Regions from separate parts of the Paenibacillus sp. sgz302114 genome, predicted to be linked through region 1. Evidence: riboswitches for the same ligand, from Rfam matches in the RefSeq annotation. Region 1 holds a riboswitch; the other holds the start of a gene.
What was found. A riboswitch is a leader RNA that binds a small molecule or an ion and turns the genes downstream of it on or off. The one in region 1 is predicted to bind cobalamin.
Positions count from the first base shown of each region.

Region 2: another riboswitch for cobalamin. It lies ahead of AC0LWF_RS24795 (ABC transporter substrate-binding protein); the one in region 1 lies ahead of AC0LWF_RS00145 (S-layer homology domain-containing protein).

Region 1 is NZ_JBVYOI010000001.1:29,619-36,795, reverse strand. It holds gene AC0LWF_RS00155 (energy-coupling factor transporter transmembrane component T) at 1-246, opposite strand, end outside; gene AC0LWF_RS00150 (DUF4430 domain-containing protein) at 243-1,247, opposite strand; gene AC0LWF_RS00145 (S-layer homology domain-containing protein) at 1,244-6,250, opposite strand; cobalamin riboswitch at 6,460-6,659, opposite strand; gene AC0LWF_RS00140 (hypothetical protein) at 6,718-6,891, shown strand; gene AC0LWF_RS00135 (cupin domain-containing protein) at 7,152-7,177, shown strand, end outside.
Region 2 is NZ_JBVYOI010000016.1:37,946-45,122, forward strand. It holds gene AC0LWF_RS24765 (NAD(P)H-dependent flavin oxidoreductase) at 1-373, opposite strand, end outside; gene cobS (adenosylcobinamide-GDP ribazoletransferase) at 408-1,217, opposite strand; gene cobU (bifunctional adenosylcobinamide kinase/adenosylcobinamide-phosphate guanylyltransferase) at 1,262-1,855, opposite strand; gene cobT (nicotinate-nucleotide--dimethylbenzimidazole phosphoribosyltransferase) at 1,888-2,961, opposite strand; gene AC0LWF_RS24785 (heme ABC transporter ATP-binding protein) at 2,980-3,774, opposite strand; gene AC0LWF_RS24790 (FecCD family ABC transporter permease) at 3,771-4,814, opposite strand; gene AC0LWF_RS24795 (ABC transporter substrate-binding protein) at 4,816-5,871, opposite strand; cobalamin riboswitch at 6,105-6,348, opposite strand; gene AC0LWF_RS24800 (heavy metal translocating P-type ATPase) at 6,380-7,177, opposite strand, start outside.

The sequences.
Region 1 (7,177 bases):
TATCGTAACGCCAGCGTGATTAAAGACAGGATTGGCAGCAGCCATTATCATTAGCAGCGGCAGCATATAAAGCAGATTGAACTTCGCAGCTCTCGCGCCTCTTAACAATAGCGAGTATGTCACAGCAGCGGCAAGCGCGAACAGCTGGAGCAAGGGATGCAGGAAGATCATGCTGAAGCCAAGCACAGCAGTAAAATACGCCGCATTTACAACCGGATGGCATGAGGCAAAAGCATCTCTACTCATCGGTCCCCTCCTGCCGTGGTCTGTTCGCCGCCTATGTCTCTACCGAGGTCACAGGTGTACAGCCACTCGATGACATCGCCATCCTTAAGCTTGTACCGACTCGCGCCATAATTCGGGAACCATCCGTTCACACGATACATCCAGCCGCTGAGCTCGCCGCAATCGAATTCATAAATATTATGGATGCCCTCAACATAGTTGCTGTTGTAGAGCGGAGTCATCTCGAACTCCATATGGATTTTATGTTTCTTCATTTCTCGCAGCAACACGTCGAATACCGATTCTCCCTCATAGAAGGACACCTTCTGCTCTGCAAAAATAACGCCGTCCTCAGGCAGCACCTCCAGCTTATCCGAATCGAACTTGTCTAACTGATCAAGTATCGTCTTGCAGCTGACGGACAATGTCACTGTAAGAGGCTGCTTCTTGTCCACCTTGGCGTCCTGCCACTCAACGGGAGCCGGCTTGCCAGCAGGCACTTTATCTGTGAGATAGGGATCTTTCTGGCCAGTACTCGCGCTCTTATCGACGGGTTTGGCCGGCGGCTTCGAGACAACGGCTGGCGAAGACGTCGAGGGCTCGTCTGACGCAGGTTTGTTTGACGATGGCTTGCTCGACTCAAGCTTGTCCGTCGATGGCGAGCTCGTCGAAGAAGAACCCTCCTTCGCCACCTCTTTTGTCTGCGAATCGGCGACAGCGGCTGGCTTTGTCGGCTGCTTCTGCTCCCATGGCTGCGCCGGTGCGTCCGCCGCTTTATCCGGCGGATCGTGCTTCTGCGCACCTCCAGCTGCCGATTGATCAGCAGCTGGAGCCTGCACAGCTGGCTGCAGCTTCGGCGAGCCTGCATCCGCAGCCGGTGTTTGTAAGAGCGCCCCGGCAGACGCGGCCGAATTCGTTTCGCTGCCCTTCAGCGGTTGATCGCTTCCTCCCCAATAGAACGCAGCCGCAAGGACTGCGATTATGCCGAGCGCTACGAGCCATTTGCGCTGCCTCATACTCATGAAGCGATTCTCGCGTCCGTCATATCGTATAACCTTGATTGACCATGCGCGTATCGGTCATATGCAACGAGCGCGTACAGCGCTTGATCGGTCGCCATCGGGTCGACCTCGCCCGGAGTTGCGCCGCCATTGCCTACGCCACCGGATTTGACATGATAGAATCCGCCGCTGGGAGCAGCATAGCTGAGCAGTGCATCCAGAGCGGAATGCCCATTCTTCATGAACCTTGTATCTTTGTCCGGATCGATTGCTAGACTCGTCAGCGCGACGATCACCTGTGCGTTGCTCTCCAAATTCGCCGCTTTATTGCTGATGAAGCCACCATCTGCCTGCTGGTAGCCGGACAGCCAAGCAACCGCTTGATCAACAGCCGTCCGCACAGCCGGATTCGGCTGCACATACGGCGCCAAGCTTTGCAGAGCCATCGCGGTCACATCTGCATCCGCTTCTGCGGCGTTTTCCCCAAGCGCCCAACCGCCATCTGCGAGTTGGCGCTTCAAAATATAGTCGACGAGCAGCTCTCTCGTCGTTTGAGTCTTCCCGCTTGCTGCTGCGGGAATGCTATACGCTTTACTGTCCAAAGCGATAAGAGAAAATATAGGTCCATTGATGCCCTGCTTCACAACCGTATCGAAGTCGGCAAGCCGCTCGAGCAAGTTATAGCCAGCGACGTTATCGACGCTTCGTCCGATTGCCGTCAATGCCAGAATGGCACGATCATACTCCGTATATTTCACATTGTGCAGAACGCCTGATTTTTCTTGCAGCGTCTTCTCCAAATTGCTGTAGTACTTCGCATAGTAAGCCTGCGGCACTTGAATGCCTGAACGAGCAAGCCCAATAACCGACCATTCACCGCCAAGCGTCGAAACAATCGGATCTGTTACCGTCTGCTGGACATAAGCCGCTGTTAAAGCAAGCTGACGTTTGACCTTGTTGCCAGTTTCTGCCTCTTCCGGGTGCTTATTCTTATAATCAAAAGCACGCATCGCAACGACGAACGACATTTCTCGCGTAACCGGCTGTCTCGGGTTAAAGAAGCCCCCGCTTCCCGTCATTAGTTGCAGCGTCGCGATCGTCTTCACATCTGCTTGCGCCCATATCGACACCTTAGCGATGTCCTTCAGCGCAGTTGACTGCTTAGCAGGCGCGATGCCTAGCGCACGAGCAATCATAACCGCCATTTGTTCGCGAGTAATCGTCTCATTTGGCTTAAATTGATCGTTAAACCCGGTAATGATGCTCGCCTCATAGGCAGCATTCACATAGGGCGCGAACCATGCTTGCTTCGGAACATCCATGAAGCTGCTCGATTTTGCCTCCGAAGGTTTCAAGCCGAGAGCATTCACCATCAGCTTCGTGAACTCTGCTCTCGTGACGGAAGACTTCGGCGCAAGCTTATCTCCGCTGCCCTGAACGAAGCCTTTAGTTACAGAGGTTTGAATCGCCTCATAAGCCCATGCTGCGATTTGATCCGTGTCTTTGAATAGCGTGGATAGAACCAGATCTGGAGCAGTTGTCCCGTCATCGTTTCGAGTCGAGTACATCACATAAGACGTAAAATGATTCGTCTTGATGATCAAATCATCGCCAACAACGTAGGCATACGTGACCTTCTCATCGTCTTTCGTCGCTTGCGCTCCCTGCTCATTGGTATCATAGATATGAATCGGCGTGAACACATCTCCTTCGATGTAGCCGACGAGCTGCCCTTTTCCACCTTTTATCGTAAGCGTCAGTGGCGAACTGAACCGATGCGACTGATCTGCAGCCCCCATGATGAAAGCTTGCTCAATTGAACCAAGCGACTCGCCTGCTTGGAGCTGCTGCTGAATTTGACTGTTCAGCTTCGCATCCTGCACATCGAGGCTAGTAAACAGCTCAATCGAGCTGCCGCCTTCGAGCAGCTTCGTTCCTTTCTCAATCGCCAGTGAAAGCTTGCCCTTGTTAGCAGTGACCTGCGGAAGACCGTCTTGCGCCGCTGCGATATCGAGAACAACTTTCTGCTGATTCGCCGGAATGTTGAGCGTGAACTGATCCGTCTCTTGCTGTGCATGGGTTAATTTGACGACATAGCTCTGCTGCTCGCCACCTGGCACGTCGATGACATTGTCTTTGACAGCCCCGCTATCGCCGTTTCCTCCAGCACCTCCGGTACCGCCTGTTCCTCCGCTCGGCGGACTACCGTCACACGGGTTTTGGCCTAAATCACAACCGAGGTCTAGCGTATAACGCCAAGCCACAACGTCGCTTTGCTTCAGCTTGTACAAGCCTGCACTGTAATTCGGAAAGGTGCCGTTAACCGAGTACATCCAGCCGCTGCCCGAGCCGCGGTCGAATTCGCTCAACCCGTCGATTCCTTGCACATAGAGCGTCGCTCCCGAGCCAATTGAACGCACCTTTTCCGGCAGCTCGCGCGCGAGCACCGAATATGCCGTATCGCCTGTTTGCAGCTCAACTTGTTTAGACGCGAGTATAGTCCCTTTCTGATCATCGCCTGTTACCGACAAGGTGACATACTTAGCCGTCGGCGGTTGTACAACCGGCTGCTCGTCAATGGAGAGCGATTGAACCGTACGAACGATGCTTGGTGCTTTATTCGCTTGGTAGCCCGTAATTTCCATCGAATAAGTACCTGCGGAATGAATGCCGCTGCTGAACACGGCTACGCCATTCAAGTCCGTTTCCGCTTGAACACTGCCAATCTTCACTTGAACTCCAGCCGCTGCTGAAGTCACTGCTTCGCTGCCGCCATCACTCCAGTTGAGCTTGGTTTTCTTAACAGTGACTCGGAACGTTTCGCCCGCTTTTGGCACAGTAGGTGTGACCTTCACGGAATCGACGAGCTGCGTGTCATCGCCGCCGTAGTAGACGACGAGTTTATCGGACTTTTGCAGTTCAAAATCATCCATGCCGACAGCAGGGAAGCTCCACTTCCCATCACGGAGCACGTCATACATCCATCCGTCGTAGCCGCCATATTTGCCAGCATCTATCCCATTGATCGAGGAGACATACTTCCCATACTGAGAGTCCGTCACCGTGATCGGATATTGAATGACTTGCATGAGATCCTCTAGAGCAGCAAGAGCACTCGTTCCGCTTAGCCTGCCTGAAGCAATCCATCCTTCCGGCCCTTCAACCTGAACTTGAACGAAGGGCTGCGGCTTGCCGAACTGATACAGCTTCCCTTCGCCGTGGATGAACATTTCATAAGCGCTAAGCGCTTGCGATGCTTGCTCAGTTGCCATGAAATCTGCAGCCGCTTGCGGATCAATAACATGCGAGAAACCACCATCAGCCTGCAGATAAGTAAACAGCTTGTCCAACAGCGTAATGCCATTCTTAGTAAAAGCTGCGCTCGTCGGGTCGATTCCGTTCGAAGCAAGTGCAATGATGGCTTGCGCGACCCCTTCGCTTGAATCAACGCCAGAGGACAAATAACCTCCGTTCGCCTGCTGGTTCGCCGACAGCCAGTTAACGGCCTTTTGACCAGCGGTCTGGGCAGCCGACTGTCCGCGATATGGAGCAAGCGCCGTCAGTGCCATCGCTGTAATATCCGGGTCACTGACATCGCCTGTCAGAGCGAAGCCGCCGTCGGCATGTTGCTTAGCGAGTATGGCAGCAAGCAGCTTATCCCGATTCCACGCCGCATCGGACGGCGTGCTGTACTCGCCGCTATCGAGCGCAAGCAGCGCGAATATCGGGCCGTTCAGACCTTGCGCCTCCATGGCGCTGCTGTTATAGATCTGTTCGACCAAATTCATACCCGCGTAATCTGTTGCATCCACGTGCAAGGCAGACAATGCCATAACGATCCGCTCATCGTCCGTAACAAGTGAATCCTGAGGATATTGCTTCATGAAATCTAAGAAACTATCAACTGCGCTCAAGTAGGTGGACGGTACTTCATGCCCGGCACGGATAACAGCAATCGCCTGCCATTCTCGGTCCCACCAGTTTCCCTCGCCAAGAATCCAGTCGGACGGCCAGCCATACGGCTGCCGAACGCCGAAGTCATAGAGACGATCCCCGGCTTTTGCAAAAGAATCATAGGCAATGAGTGCCTGCAATGCTTGTTCTGTCGCCATTCCGTTCGCCGAGCCTGTTGGCGTATGCGAGAAGCTGCCGTCTGTTTTTCGGAAGGAGAGCAGCTTCTGAATCAGATTGACGCCATTCTTCGTAAACCGGCTCTCAGTCGGATCAATACCGTTAGACGTAAGTCCGATGATCGCTTGCGAGACGCTTTCGCTCGCATCCTGTCCATAGGACAAGTAGCCGCCATTCGCCTGTTGATGCTCATTCAGCCAATTGACCGCTCCGTCAACAGCCGGTGCTACCGCTTCTTGCTCGGCATAAGGCGCCAGCGCAATGAGCGTCATCCCTGTTATATCCGGATCGCTGGGGCCATTGCCAAGCGCGAAGCCTCCGTCAGTCTTCTGTTTCGCTATGATTGCTGAGACGAGCATATCTCGCGTCCATAGTGCATCCGCTGGCACTTGGTAGCTTCCGCTGTCCAGCGCAATGAGCGCGTAGAGCGGTCCGTTCAGCCCCTGATTCAACATTCTTGAGCTGTTATAGATACCCTCGATCAGATTGTAGCCCGCGAACTTCGCAGCATCCTGATGAGCAGCTGTAAGTCCAATAACCGTCCGCTCATAATCGGTTACGAGAGTGAACGTCCCATTGGCCGCAATCAGCTTCTTGTAAAGTGCCGGGATGTAGCTGCTCGGAAGCGGTTTATTGGATTTGGACAATCCAACCGCTTGCCAATCGTCAATTGTTGTACGGCTCTGAATCGTCAGAGCCGCTGTTTCGATCGCTGCTTCAACCTCCTGCAGCAGTGAATCTGTTGTAGTCGTTTGAGACGGTTCATCCTCTGCAAAAGCTGACAGCGGCTGCACGAAGCAAGCTGCGACCATTGCTAGCGCCAGCAGCAGCGCGAGCAGCTGCTTCCTGCTCCCTTTCCTGCGAATTGCCTGCTCGGATATTGATGCCTGCATACCTTCACTCTCCCTGAACATAATAGTCGAATTGATATAGCGCGGATCCCGAGACGTCAGAAACGATCGGAGAACACAAAAAAGCCGCCCCAGTGGGCGGCTTTACATGCAGGCGGGTAAGAAGCGCTAATCGAACGCAGCGCAAACAAAATAAAGCTGACAGCAATGTGTCAAGCTTCCGCTTCCAATTCTCACCTCCCGAAGAATTGGTAAACACTCACGCAAAGGCAGGTCTCCTGGCTCATGAATCATCGCTTCTCTAACCTTCCCAGTTCAGCTTACGAACCAGTGGCGTTCTACTAGAGTCGCTCCTCAATTACAGTGGCGGGACCGCGTCGGATTAGTACCGAACTTCCCTTTTAAGCAATCTTTGCTGTTGCAAGACTGCACCTTTACGGATCCGATATTCAATTCATCGTTTCATCATACTGGCTTTTGCTAGAGTTGTCTATCTAGGATTTGGTTGTTTGTTCGTGGGTAAGCTTCTCGTCGTACGCTTAATGAATGATCTGCTGGATGACGGATTGCACGTCGTCAGTGGATCGTATGGTGTACATGAAGTCAGCCTCTTCAGCTGTTGGCTTATTCATCGCGACTTTGTGCGGGTCCGCTTGCTGCTTTCGGAGAACCTGCTCGAATGATGAGGCAGACCGGAAAATCTTCTTGCTGGCGCGCTGTTCGCCACTCGCTGCTGGAGGATATGATCTGGGAGATCGAAGTCAACCACAGCTCCGTTCACAGGTACGGGATGGCTGCTATTTCTATTCTCTTGTAAAGGTGAAAATCCAGTGTTCGTTGGGGAATTTTAGGGAATTTTCAGGTGAGGTGGTTGAAGGTCGAGTTCACAGAAATGTGGAATATGCTAGGAGAAGTATTGTTATTATGCGGGGAGGCGTGCTGTATGAGCAATGTTCCGGGACCGGGATG
Region 2 (7,177 bases), on a different contig from region 1:
TTTCCTCTAGCAGCACCTCAGCTTGTTCCTCGAAGCTTTCCGCATATTTCGAGATGGCTGGATTATCGTCTATACCGAGTTTCTCCCGATAACCATTCAACACTTCGTTCATCTTCGCAATTGTTTCTTCCGACGTATTCGGTTCTTCCGGGACAAATAAGTTCACGCCAAAAGGCCGATCAGTCAGCTGCCGAATCTCGCGAATCGCGCTACGAATCTGCTCTGGCGCTAAGTATCCCGCTCCGAGACTGCCGAGTCCTCCTGCATTCGAGACTGCCGCCACCAGCTCAGGTGTCGTCGGACCACCCGCCATTGGCGCTTGAATGATCGGATTTTTGATTCTGAGCAAGCGTGTTAAGTTCGTTTCCAGCATAATGGGATGTCACCTCCACCACTCTAATGGACTATCAACTAACCATCATCATAACGACAAATACCAGCCCAGCCTCAATGATTTCGCTCACCGCGCCATACGTATCGCCTGTCAACCCGCCAAGCTTGCGTGACAGCCAGCTGCAAACGATGCTTCCCAGAGCAGCCATAACTACAGCTTGGACAAGCAGCGTTAACCAAATACGATCCAGCGCCGATGCGAAAATAACAATAGCGCCGCTAACGAGCACCAGCTGTACAGCAAGTGCAGCTACAGCATGGCGCAGGCGAACCTCCTTGAACAAGGAGGCCATTCCTTCATTCGGACGAGCGAATGGCCACAACACCATCGCGGCGACGATCCAGAGCCGACTCCAGCCGAAAGCGAGCGCAAGCAGCGGCGCGACCGCCTCCCAATCCGGGCTCTCAGCAAGCAGCGTGTAAAGAGCCGACAATTTAAACAAGAACAGCAGCACAGCAGCCAATACGCCCATCGCACCAACGCGACTGTCTTTCATTATCTCTAACATTCTCTCTCGCGGTCGATTGCTCAGCACACCGTCTGCCGTATCCATAAAGCCGTCCACGTGCAAGCCGCCGCTCAGAGCTGTCATTACAATCAACACGATAACAGCCGCAGGCATGCTCGGCACAAGTCCGTCAAGTACCCAAGCAAGCGCCGCGACGATGCCGCCAATTACAAGCCCTGCCAGCGGATAGTAAGCGACGCTCCGTGCAAGCACTTGCGGAGTGAACGGGAGAGCAACCGGGATTGGAATACGGGTCAGCAGTTGAAAAGCCGTGCCTGCCGCTTGAAGCTGATCTTTCATAAACTTTGTTGCCATGCCGCCCCTCCCACAATAGCGAACTCTACCGAACACTGCACTATCTATTCCCCAATGCGAAAAGCATGCGCCTTCAAATCGAGCGGAATGCCCGCCACGACAAGCAGCGCTTGCTCGCAACGCTCTGCCAGCTTGCGGTTCATACGTCCTGCCTCATCTCGGAATCTGCGTCCGAGCGGATAGGCGGGGACGATACCGCTGCCCACTTCATTGGTCACGAGCAGAAGCGGCCCTGTGTAGGCGGCAACTGCCTCTACAAGCTGTTCGATAACCGCCTGCAGCTTCGTATCGGATAGCCTTCGCTCGCTTTCTTCTTCATCGAGCCTGAGCATCCAATTCGTCAGCCATAGCGTAAGACAGTCAACGAGAACCACTTTGCGCTCACTACCTTCGGCTGAACTGTCCCGTTCAAGCTGCTTGAGCAGTTCCGCCAGCGCGTACGGCTCCTCAATAGTCTGCCAGTCATAGCCAGATTGTTCACGTGTTCGCTGATGATGCGCCGTGCGCGCAATCATCTCCTCATCGCCCCAGCTCTGCGAAGTGGCAAGATAGATGCCCTGCTTCGCCAGCTTCATCGCATATGCTTCCGCGAAGCCGCTCTTCCCGCTGCGGGCTCCACCGGTAATGAATATCGCCACTAGCGCTCACATCCTTCCCGTATCCTCACCAGCTAACCGCGTGACACCCCGGCGCTTTCGAACGTTGCCATCTCCCGCATAATCCGCACCGCAGCATCTATGATATGGAAGCCAAGAACGGCGCCAGTCCCTTCTCCAAGCCGCATATCCAATTGAAGCATGGGCGACAATCCGATTGTCTGAAGCAGCTTGCGATGTCCTTGCTCTTGCGACAGATGAGATCCGATCATATAGGCGGTAGCTTGCGGCGCTATTGATGCGGCAACGAGAGCGGCTGCCGATGAAATGAACCCATCAATGACGACAAGACAATTGTTTGCGGCAGCGCTGAGAATAACGCCGACCAGACCGGCAATCTCGAGTCCGCCTACTTTGGCAAGCACATCAATCGGATCATCCACGCTCGGCACATTGCATGCGATTGCCCGGCATACAACATCGACTTTATGCTTACGGCGTTCTTCATTAATGCCCGTGCCCAGCCCGACTGCCTCATCCGGCGTCATCGAGCCGAGAACTGCACAGAGCGCGGCACTCGCCGTCGTATTGCCGATTCCCATCTCTCCTGTCGCGAACATTCGGTATCCTTCACGAGCCAGCTTCTCGGTCAGCTCATATCCGCCAATGATAGCAGCGAGCGCTTCCTCGCGAGCCATCGCAGCTTCCCTAGTCATATTCGCCGTTCCTTTGCGCGTCTTGCAGCTGATCAACGCTTCATGGCTGAGATCCGCATTGACTCCCATATCCACACAGAACACGTCAGCACCTGCACCACGAGCGAGCACATTGACTGCAGCGCCGCCGGCCAAGAAATTCATCACCATCTGCGGCGTGACCTCAGCTGGAAAAGCGCTGATCCCTTCTTCGCATACTCCGTGGTCGCCTGCCATCACAATGACAGCACGCTTCGCTAGGTCAGGGGCGATCTCTCCGGTAATGCCAGCAAGCTGCCGAGCAATCTCTTCCAGCTTGCCCAAGCTTCCAGGCGGCTTCGTCAAGCTGTTTAAGTGCTTCTCGGAAGCCTCTATACTTTCGTCATTCAGCGGTGTAATTCGTGCAGTAATCTCTTGAAGCCGTTGTTCATGGTCAAGCTCGGATTGTGTCATCAGAAACTTCCTCTCCATTTATCTTGTCTCACTCGGCGGCACAGATGGCGCAAGCAGCAGCTGCGGCACGCCAGTCTCCGGATGTGGCAGGATCACTGCCTTCGCACCGAAAACCTCCAAGATTAGCTCTGGCTTCATAATAGCTGACGGCGGGCCATATGCAGCCGCGCTCCCTTGCTTCAGCACGAGCAGCTCATCGCAATAATGCGCCGCCAAGTTCAAATCATGCAGCACTGCGATAACCGTTAACTGCCTCTCTTGCTGCCATCGTTTCACTGTATCTAGCAGCTGTACTTGATAGCCGATGTCGAGATACGTGGTCGGCTCATCAAGCAGCAGCAGCTCAGGCTCTTGCACCATCACCTTCGCGAGCGCGACCCGCTGCCGCTCGCCGCCGCTTAGCCGGTCCACTTGCTGATGCGCAAGCGCAGTCAGTCCCATCGTTTCAATCGCGCTAGCTATAAGCTGCTCACTGTCCGCCCGTTCTTCGCCCAGCCAATTTTGAAAAGGAAACCGGCCCATCTGCACCACTTCGCGTACCGTAAACGCAGCAGCTGGAATGCCTCCCTGCTGGAGGACCGCTACCCGCTTCGCCAGTTCTTTTCGCTTAATGGACGCAATCGCTTGTCCTTGCAGGAGAACTTCACCGCTTGTCGGCGCATCCATGCCGGAGAGCATCTGCAGTAGCGTTGTTTTGCCAGCACCGTTCGGTCCGATAATTCCGTACATACGGCCTTTCTCCACGCTAAAGCTAATATCCTGCACAAGGTTTTTAGTACCGATCCGCTTGGATACTTGTTTGACTTCAATCATGCCGAATGGCCTCCTCCCTGCAGCACTTTACGCCGGTAGAGCAGATAGGCGAAGAAGGGTGCACCGATGATAGCCGTAACGACGCCAAGCGAAATTTCTTTAGGGCTCAGCGCTGTACGCGCGAGCGTGTCCGCCCATAACAGATAGATCCCTCCGCCTACTGCGGAGAGGGGGACGATAATCCGATAATCCGGTCCGACTAGCAAGCGGATTAAATGCGGTACGACAAGACCGACGAAGCCGACAACGCCGGCTATGGATACAGCAACCGCGGTCAACAGCGTGGAGAGAATGAGCACGACCAGCTTCGTCCGTTCGACATTCACACCTAAGTGCGCTGCGTGCCGCTCGCCCATAACGAATAAGTTCAGATGCTGTGCATATCGGAACATGAGCGGCAAGCCTACGATGGCAAAAGGCATAATCAGCTTCACATGCTCCCAGCTGCGCGTACTCAAGCTGCCCATCAGCCAGAACATCACTTCGTTCACGACGCCCTGTGACATCGAGACCATGAACGAGACGAATGCACCGAGAAACGCTTGTACGATGACGCCGGACAGAATGAGCGATTCCACATTCATCGTGCCGCGTGCCCGAGAAAGCGAGAAAACGAGCAGAAGCGTTACCATCCCTGTTCCAAACGCAACAATCGGAACGCTCCATAATCCAAGCCAAGCCGTATAGCCAAAAACAATCATAAATGCAGCGCCTACCGAGCAGCCCGAAGCTACACCGAGCGTGAATGGATCGGCAAGCGGATTGCGCAGAACGCCTTGGAAGCCGCTGCCCGCTAGCGCCAAGCAAGCGCCGACGAATACGGCGAGCAGAATGCGAGATAACCGCAGCTGCGTCACGATAGCAATTTCACTGGCATCCCAGTGGGTACTTGGATCAGACATCCAGGGCAGCTGGTGAATGAGGATGCCCCATACATCAGCGAGCGGCAAGCCCGATGAACCGATCGACAAGCTGACGACGATAGATATAGCTAAGAGGAGCATCGCTGCTCCTCCATAAATCGCTAGCTTCGCGCGCATCTTAGTCAATCAGATCCGGATGCAGCTTCTTCGCCACTTCCAGCAGCCCTTCCGCAAGGCGAGGACCTACGCGAGTGAGCGGATCTTGGTCCACCTCGAATATTTGCTTATTCTTAATCGCATTGATGGTGTTCCAGCCAGGACGAGTCTCGATTGCCGTCAGAATCGGATTTTTCTCGCCTTCCTTTAGCGTCATTGAAGCGTAGATAATTTCTTCTGGATTCGATTTCACAACTGCTTCAGGATCAATCTCGTACCAGCCTGCGTTCGTTGCGATGTTCGTACCGCCTGCGAGCGTAATAAGCTCATCCAGAAACTCGCCTTTCCCTACTGTCCAGCCTGGGGAAAACTCCAAATATACATTTGGCTTCGGAGCATCTTTAACCGCATTAACAACCTGCTCGCGTACATCAGTCATATGCTTCGCAACGGCTTCCGCCTCACTCGACTTGTTTATGATCGCACCGATTTGTTTGATTTTGTCCATGACGCCATCATAGTTCTTCGGGTCGGTTGCGTACACTTGTATGCCGAGCGAACGCAGCTTATCGACGACAGCCTGACCCATGGTGTACGATGCCAGTACCAGCTCCGGTTTGAGCGATACAATCTTCTCGATATCCGCATCCATACCGCCGATTTTTGGGATTGCTGCTGCTTCCTTCGGATAGTTGGAGAAGTCGTCTGCGCCGACTAGCGATGCGCCTGCGCCGATGGCATAGACGATCTCCGTCTCGCTTGGGAGCAGAGTAACGATACGCTCGGGCGCCTTCTGGAACGTCACTTCCGTTCCTGTTACGTCCTTCACGGTCAGCGGATATGTTGTCGCACTCGCACTATTATCGGTTGTGCTGCTAGCAGCTGTGTTATCCTCCGTAGCAGCATTCTGCTCGGTTTGCGTTGTGTCCGTATTGCTGGAAGCCGCGTTGTTTCCACCCTTAACATCCGTGTTCGCATTCGAATTCGATGTGGAACCGCAAGCTGCCGTTAGCATGAGAAGCAGCATCACCATCAGCGCTAGTGTCATTCTCGATCGAATTGTTTGTCTCGTTCTCATTCCCCGTTCTCTCCCATTCCCAATTACGAATCTTCATTACCGTAAGTCAGTGCATGCAAAAAAGAGCATTCCCGACAGACAGATGTCAGAAATGCTCATGAGTCATTAAGCAGCGGCAAGGCAAACGGTTACGCCACAAGCATGCAAGCTGCGAACAAACAAGCAGGCTAGCAAGCGATGACGGAATTCGTGTCTTGGCCAATCTCTAACACCTGCCTAAATCCTCGTAGGCAGCGTTGTTTACGAAACAGGCAGGTCTCCTGACTTGGAGCATCTGTAATCCACGTCTTCCCGCGCGGCTGATGGCCGATCAGTGACAAGTGTGAATACAGTGCGAATTGCTTTCCTAAGCGACTTGATGCTAAAGGTAGCAATTGCGCTCCTTACAGTGGCGGGTCCGTGCCGGTTTTACACCGGACTTCCCTATTAAGCTAAGAGGATAATCATCCTCCAAGCACCTGTTTTACGCGTACTATGCAATTGTGCTTGTGTAAATATACCATTCCCTCTATAGGTTGTCTATAGCGTGCTTCTTCTTCCCGAGCGCCCGCGTCATCTGTCCATTTAAGCGCAGCGCGTTGCCTACAACCGACACAGAGCTTAGCGCCATAGCGGTCCCTGCCATCCACGGTTCAATGCCACCTACAGCTGCAAAAGGAATGATGATGGAGTTATAGACGAATGCGAAACCGAGATTTTGCCGGATGTTACGAACGGTCAGACGGCTAATGACAAGCGATTCATAGATGCCCGTCAGTCGGGCGCGCAGTAGTGTCATATCTCCGGCATGGAGCGCAGCTTCCGTACCGCCGCCCATCGCTATACCGACATCTGCTGCCGCGAGGGCAGGCGCATCGTTCCATCCGTCACCCGCCATGGCAACGACATATCCCTTATCCTGCAGCTGACGGATCAGCGTTGCTTTATGCTCAGGGAGCATCGACGCATGGACGCTTGCAATTCCGATCTGGTCTGCGACATTATTCGCAGCGGAGATATGATCACCGGTTGCGAGCAGCACCATCAGTCCTTCACCAGTGAGCAGATGAACAGCTTCTCTCGAGGAGCGTTTCACCTGATCGGCGAAAGCGAACGCACCTGCGCATTGCCCGTTGATCGAGACATAGATGACCGTCTCCCCAGATGACTCTTTGCGAGTAACGAAGCTTTGCATGACACGGCTCATCTTCCAAGACCGTTCAGCGGCGAACACGGCATTGCCTATTTCAATCCGCTTGCCTTCAACATTCGCTTCAATCCCTTTGCCTGGGAAAGCTTGAAACGCAGAGCATTCCGGCATGACCAT